DNA from 3 places in the Priestia sp. GS2 genome. Region 3 is predicted to be linked to each of the others. Evidence: riboswitches for the same ligand, from Rfam matches in the RefSeq annotation. Region 3 holds a riboswitch; each other region holds the start of a gene.
The links. A riboswitch is a leader RNA that binds a small molecule or an ion and turns the genes downstream of it on or off. The one in region 3 is predicted to bind cyclic di-AMP.
Positions count from the first base shown of each region.

Region 1: another riboswitch for cyclic di-AMP. It lies ahead of V2145_RS06635 (hypothetical protein); the one in region 3 lies ahead of V2145_RS05335 (potassium channel family protein).
Region 2: another riboswitch for cyclic di-AMP. It lies ahead of V2145_RS16450 (cation:dicarboxylate symporter family transporter); the one in region 3 lies ahead of V2145_RS05335 (potassium channel family protein).

Region 1 is NZ_JAZGJX010000001.1:1,275,999-1,278,262, forward strand. It holds gene V2145_RS06625 (undecaprenyldiphospho-muramoylpentapeptide beta-N-acetylglucosaminyltransferase) at 1-461, shown strand, start outside; cyclic di-AMP (ydaO/yuaA leader) riboswitch at 597-745, shown strand; gene V2145_RS06630 (hypothetical protein) at 829-984, shown strand; cyclic di-AMP (ydaO/yuaA leader) riboswitch at 987-1,139, shown strand; gene V2145_RS06635 (hypothetical protein) at 1,233-1,625, shown strand; gene V2145_RS21430 (potassium-transporting ATPase subunit F) at 1,749-1,823, shown strand; gene kdpA (potassium-transporting ATPase subunit KdpA) at 1,851-2,264, shown strand, end outside.
Region 2 is NZ_JAZGJX010000001.1:3,248,495-3,250,758, reverse strand. It holds gene V2145_RS16455 (undecaprenyl-diphosphate phosphatase) at 1-566, shown strand, start outside; cyclic di-AMP (ydaO/yuaA leader) riboswitch at 899-1,046, shown strand; gene V2145_RS16450 (cation:dicarboxylate symporter family transporter) at 1,143-2,264, shown strand, end outside.
Region 3 is NZ_JAZGJX010000001.1:1,038,466-1,040,729, reverse strand. It holds gene V2145_RS05340 (TrkH family potassium uptake protein) at 1-326, opposite strand, end outside; gene V2145_RS05335 (potassium channel family protein) at 330-989, opposite strand; cyclic di-AMP (ydaO/yuaA leader) riboswitch at 1,121-1,260, opposite strand; gene V2145_RS05330 (Lrp/AsnC family transcriptional regulator) at 1,452-1,907, shown strand.

The DNA.
Region 1 (2,264 bases), 240 kb from region 3:
TCAATGAAGTTGTTCGTGAATCGCTGCCTGAACTTCAGAGGAAATTTCAAATTGTGCACCTGTGTGGAAAAGGAAACGTTGATGAGAGTTTAATGAATATTCCGAGCTACCGCCAGTTGGAGTATGTGAACGAAGAGTTGCCTGATGTATTAGCTGCAACTGATTATGTCATTACGCGCGGAGGATCTAATGCTATTTTCGAATTTCTAGCCCTTCATAAGCCAATGATGATTATTCCTTTATCTAAAGCTCAAAGTAGAGGAGATCAAATTTTGAATGCAAAAGCCTTTCAAAAGAAAGGTTACTGCACGGTTCTAGAAGAAGAGGAAATTACAAAAGAAACATTTTTACAAGAATTAGAACTTCTTCAAAAACAAGCAAGTGAAATGAAGCGTACAATGCGTGAAGCGACAAAAACAGACGCTATCTCTGTCTTAGTGAAAGAGATAAATAGCATTTAAAAAAAAGCCATGATTCTATCGTTGAATCATGGCTTTTTTGTTATGTTTGTATAATAAAAAAGATGGAAAAAATACGTAAAAAAAAGTGTTGACAGTAAATTTTAACAGGAGTAAGATTACTCTCATGAAACGTTCCACCAGTGAACGCTGAACCTTTGCTAGTTCAAGCATAGTAAGCAAAGGACGGAGGAACCAATTTATTGGGGTGAATCTCTTTTTCGAGTAGGGTTATTTCCAGATCCGAATCCGACAGCTAACTTCGTAAGCGTATGGGGAAAGGAAGGTGCATTTGTGGTCGTTTTCTATGACAATAGCAGCTAACAATACTTTTTTCCTGAACGAAATTCAGTGGGAGAGGAGTAAACCAATGCAGCTATCTAAGCCTATGATTCAGTTAATTGAACACCGTGCTCAGTATGAGCAGGATTCATTTGAGAAAGCGAATCGCTGTGTGGCACAGCTAACGCATCAGCATTTTTGTTCAATTATTGAAAATGAAAAGCGTTTATCTCTACGAAAATAGTAAATAACTATTCGCTTAATCTGCTTTATAGAGCGGGGGAACCAACTTTGTTCGGCAATGATGCCGTCCTTGGGGTGAGTCTCTTTTTTAAAGAGTAGGGTTACTTCCATAACCCGAATCCGACAGCTAACCTCGTAAGCGTTTTGGGAGTAAAAAATTCGTGTCTACCACGGCTTATTTGTCGTGCAAAAACCACGGAAGAGCTCCCTCTTCCGTGGTTTTTTATTTGTGGAAAAGAAGGGATGCTAGTGGAAACGAAGCAAATTATCGTTTGTATTCAAAGAGAAGAGCAAGTTTTGATGCTATCAGCTTTTCGTAATCAGCACCGCTTTGTTGTGTTAACGGAAAATGAGTCGGTGAGGGAAGATGCTTTGTTGCTAACGGACTCAGAAGTGATTTTTTTATCTAATATAAACAATGAAATCGCGCCTTTAGCCCAGGTAGATAAAGTAATTATTTGGGAAGAAGACATTGGGCGGTTATCAAGGATGATTGAAACAATTCAGCTTACTACTGGAGCTCCAATTATTTTGGTTACCCAGAATTCAAATTATTCAACGCGGTTTTTTCAGCTGCTAGGAGTGAAGTACGTTATTTATTCAAGAAGTCCTAAAGCGGCATTTTTACTAATAGAAGAGTAAGGAAGTGTACGTATGGATGTGCTAATGATCGGCAGTTTAGTTGGCTTATCACTGATAATGATAGGAATTATCAAGTGGTCTGAAAAGACCCTTGAAAAAAAGGAGGAGAAGCGGTAAATGTCCATGGTTTTATTGGGGATTTCACTACTTATTTTCTTATATTTACTTTATGTCTTAATGAACCCAGATGAATTTTAATAGTGGAGGAGTTTTTCAGTGAATACAATATTATTTACCATAGTACTGCTTTTATTATTAGTAGCGGCTGTCGCTAAGCCAGTCGGAGTGTACATTGCAAAAGTGTTTTCTAATGAACCAAATGCTGCAGGTCGAATGTTTATGCCAATAGACAGATTGCTGTATAAGGTAATTGGAATTCAACCTAAAGATCAAACATGGAAGGAATATGCAATTTCATTGTTGTTTGTTAATACGTTTATGATTTTAGTCGTATATACAGTGTTTCGAACACAAGCATGGCTGCCTTTAAATCCAAGTGCTCTTGAAAACATGGATCCAGCTTTAGCGTTTAATACAGCAATTAGTTTTATGACCAATACCAATCTTCAGCATTACAGCGGAGAATCAGGGCTTTCATATTTCTCACAAATGGTTGCTATTTTGTTTATGATGTTTGCA
Region 2 (2,264 bases), 2.2 Mb from region 3:
CAAATCGTTTAAAGCTTTCTCAAGTTATCGTTGGTTTGCTTCCAGCTGCTGTACTAGGTTTTTTATTTGAAGATTTTATTGATGAGTATTTATTTTCATTAAAAACTGTATTAGTAAGCTTAATTGCAGGAGCCATCTTAATGATTATTGCGGACCGCTTTGCTTCAAGAATTCCAAAAACTGAAACAGTAGATCAAATGACTTATCGTCAAGCAATTGGTGTTGGATTATTTCAATGTATTGCTCTATGGCCAGGGTTTTCACGCTCTGGTGCTACGATTTCAGGTGGGGTACTTTTGGGTATGAGCCACCGAGCAGCTTCTGACTTTACTTTTATTATGGCTGTTCCTATTATGGCAGGAGCTAGTGGGTTATCATTAATTAAAAATTGGCAGTATTTCACAATTGATGCATTGCCTTTTTTCATTGCTGGCTTTATTAGTGCTTTCATCGTAGCACTTGTTTCAATTCGCTTTTTCTTAAAATTAATTAATCGAATAAAATTGGTACCTTTTGCTATTTATCGTATTGTATTAGCAGTTGCTATTTATCTTGTATTCTTTTAAGTATTATGAGAAGAGGCTATGATACCAAAGCGTATGACAAATCCGAGGCAATGAGAGTTAACTCTCATTGCCTCGGATTTTTTGTTAATCAGGAAAATAAGTTTAAAAAAGTAGTGGCAACAATATGTCCTTTCAACGTAACTTATTTAGAATAGTCATGATTCTCCCTTGAGAAGGAATTATTTCGTAATGTCCTAGCTGTTGTTTATATTTTGGTATTTATATAGTTAAAAAGTTTCGAGTCATAAAAATAAATTGACAAGCTTTCAAAAAACAGATAAATTATTCTTATTGAAAAATATTAATTTAGTATAATATTTTAGAAAAATAAATATTTTAGTAAGCTTAATCTATTTTAGAGCGGGGGAACCACAAATTTGGTATGTCATATACCTTGGGGTGAATCTTTCCTTAGCGGAAGGTAGGGTACTCTCAAACCCGAATCCGACAGTTAACCTCGTTTGCTTGTTGAGAGAAAGAAAACTGTCTTTTTGTTGACCATTCTTTCTTTAAGAATGGTCTTTTCTTAATTTTCAGAAAAAATAAAATCGCTTTACAACAGAGAGGAGAGCACATATGAAAAAATTGCGGTTTGGCATGGCAACACAAATTTTTGTTGGTTTAATTTTAGGTATTTTAGTTGGTGTTATTTGGTTTAATGATCCAAGAGTAGCAACGTACTTACAACCTCTGGGCGACTTATTCTTACGCCTGATTAAAATGATTGTTATTCCAATTGTTATTTCAAGCTTAATTGTTGGTATTGCTGGTGCTGGTAATGGTAAGCAAGTTGGTCGATTAGGCGCTAAAACAATCGTTTATTTTGAAGTTATTACAACATTTGCAATTATCATAGGCGTGTTGTTGGCTAATGCTTTTCAACCAGGTGTGGGAGTAGATATTGAATCTGCACAAAAGACGGATATTAATCAGTACGTAGAGACAAGCGAAGAACAAAGTGAAAAAACTGTTGCAGAAACGTTCCTTCATATTGTTCCTACGAACTTTTTCCAATCACTAGTAGAAGGTGACATGTTAGCAATTATTTTCTTCTCCGTACTGTTTGGATTAGGAGTGGCAGCAATAGGAGAACGTGGAAAGCCGGTTTTAAATTTCTTTGATGGTGTTTCACATGCGATGTTCCATGTTGTTAATATGGTGATGAAAGTTGCTCCTATCGGGGTCTTTGCTCTAATTGGTGTAACTGTTTCTAAGTTTGGTTTAGAATCATTAATGTCGCTAGCGAAACTTGTTATTCTAGTTCACGCTGGTTTACTATTCTTCTTAATTGTGGTTTTAGGAGCGGTTGCGAAATGGGCTGGCGTAAATATCTTTACATTAATGCGTTATTTAAAAGATGAATTACTGTTAGCATATAGTACATCAAGTTCAGAAACGGTATTACCTCGTATTATGGGCAAATTAGAAAAAATGGGATGTCCAAAAGCTATTGTATCGTTTGTCATCCCAATTGGTTATACGTTTAACTTAGATGGATCTGTGCTGTATCAAGCAATTGCCGCTATTTTCTTGGCACAGGTTTATGGAATTGACTTAACAATTGTGGAACAGCTAACGCTAATCTTAGTGCTTATGATTACTTCAAAAGGGATGGCAGCCGTTCCAGGAACATCATTTGTTGTATTATTAGCAACGTTAGGTACGATTGGAATTCCGGCAGAAGGTCTGGCATTCATC
Region 3 (2,264 bases):
ACTACCATTCGTTCTTTATAACCAATTTTTTTTCCAAGCATAATAAAGATTAGCACAGCAAACGACATAATCCCTAATCCACCCACTTGTATTAGAAGCATAATAATTACCTGCCCAAATACCGTAAAGCGCGTTCCTGTATCTACAACCGCTAACCCTGTTACCGTCATGGCTGAAGTAGATGTAAACAAAGCATCTACCCAGGAGATTGGTTCTGTTGTAGAAAACGGAAGCATTAAAAGTAGTGCACCAATAATAATTCCACCCCCAAAGATTGATGTTAACAATTGGGGGGGCGTTAGCTTAATACTTCTGGCTAAACTCATTGATTATACGCCTTCTTCCTCAAAGCGATTAATATCTCGATTGTGTCCAATAACAATGAGCATGTCACCTTCATGAATAATCTCATGAGCTGTTGGAGAAATTACCATTTCACCGTTTTCACGTTGAAACCCAATAATATTACACCCATACTTTGAACGGATGTTTAGATCAAATAGTGTTTTATTATGAATCTTTTTTGAAGCCATTATTTCCACAATACTATAGTCCTTTGAAAGTTCAATGTAATCAATAATCTTTTCAGAAACTACGTGGTGCGCAATTCGCTTAGCCATATCTCGCTCAGGATGAATAACCTTATCGGCTCCAATTTTTTCAAGTACTTTTTGATGGTATGAATTTACTGCTTTTACCCAAACCTGCTTCACACCCATATCTTTCAATAACATTGTTACCAATACACTCGCTTCAATATCGTCTCCAAATGATACAATTGCATGATCAACATTTCGAATTCCAAGACTTTTGAGACTTGCTTCATCTATACCATTCGCCTGCACCGCATAGGTGGCTGTATTTGTGTACTTATTTACGACTTCTTGATTGCGGTCAATAGCTAGAACATCCACATCTAGATTGACGAATTCTTCTACAAGGCTGCCGCCAAAACGCCCTAATCCTAATACCGCAAATTGCTTCTTCATTTCAAACTATCCTTTCTTGTTCCGGTTTCTCTCTTTTTTATTGTGCTCTTTTTTTAGTATCTTACTTATTTGAACGAATAATTTACGCACAAAAAAACACAGGAAGGATCCTGTGTTTTTCTACACATTACATCTCCCCCTCAAAACGCTTACGAAGTTAGCTGTCGGATTCGGGTCATGAGAGTAACCCTACCTCTAAAGGATTCACCCCGAGCACAAAACGTGCAAAATTGGTTCCTCCGCTCCTATTAGGATTCAGCGATTGTATTATGTTGATTTCTTACTTTAAATGGAAAAATAAGTTATTACTTAAGATTTCACCTTATATTACTCCCACATTTTTGGTATGTCAATACTTTTTTAAATAATAAAATCTCTCTTAAAATAAGAAGAAAAAAAGAAGAATTTTTTATCTTTTTTCACTATAATAGAATATAAAAACGGAAAAGATGATAGAAGCTTATGAACATTGATCGCATTGATTTACATATTTTAAAAGAGTTAACCAATAACGCTCGACTTTCTATGAGAGAGCTGTCCAAACTAGTCAATTTATCGGCTCCGTCCGTCGCTGAACGGGTTCGTCACCTCGAACACGTTGGTATTATTAGCGGGTATTCTGTCAATATCAACTGTGAAAAATTAGGACTTCCTATTTCTTGTTTTGTTGAGGTTACAATTAAAAACGGAGAATATAACCGTTTTAAAAAGTTTATCGCTACTTACCCATACGCCTTGTTTTGTGAAAGGATAGCTGGAAAAGCTTGCTTTATTACAAAACTACAGCTGCCTAGCCTTAAGGAACTTGAGTCTTTTATTGATGAAGTTACCCCTTTTGCACATACTTTGTCTCATGTAGGGATTTCACAAGTTGAAATCCAACCTAATTTTATCGACTGCCTTTTAAAAGAAAAATGAGTTAAACTATGGCTTACTTCAAATCATCACGTCTTTTCATAAAGCTCAACATTAACATTTAACTACAAAAAAACGTGATGCTATCATCACGTTTGAGGAATATGAATAGTTACTATCCATTTTATCTTCTGTATCCTTTTACAGGAAGTAAACAAAAAAATGCCTTTCAACCAAAAGGTGAAAGGACGATGAATTTTCCGAATAATGAAAGTTTTACACTCTTATTTTATCAGTTGTAAAACCACTTGTCTATTTCTATTTTTTTCCACTTCATTCACGTTGCTCTATCACGATAAAAGGGGGCTTCATCAATGAAAAGAACGAATAGGATGAGGCTTGGGCATAAGGAAAGATTCC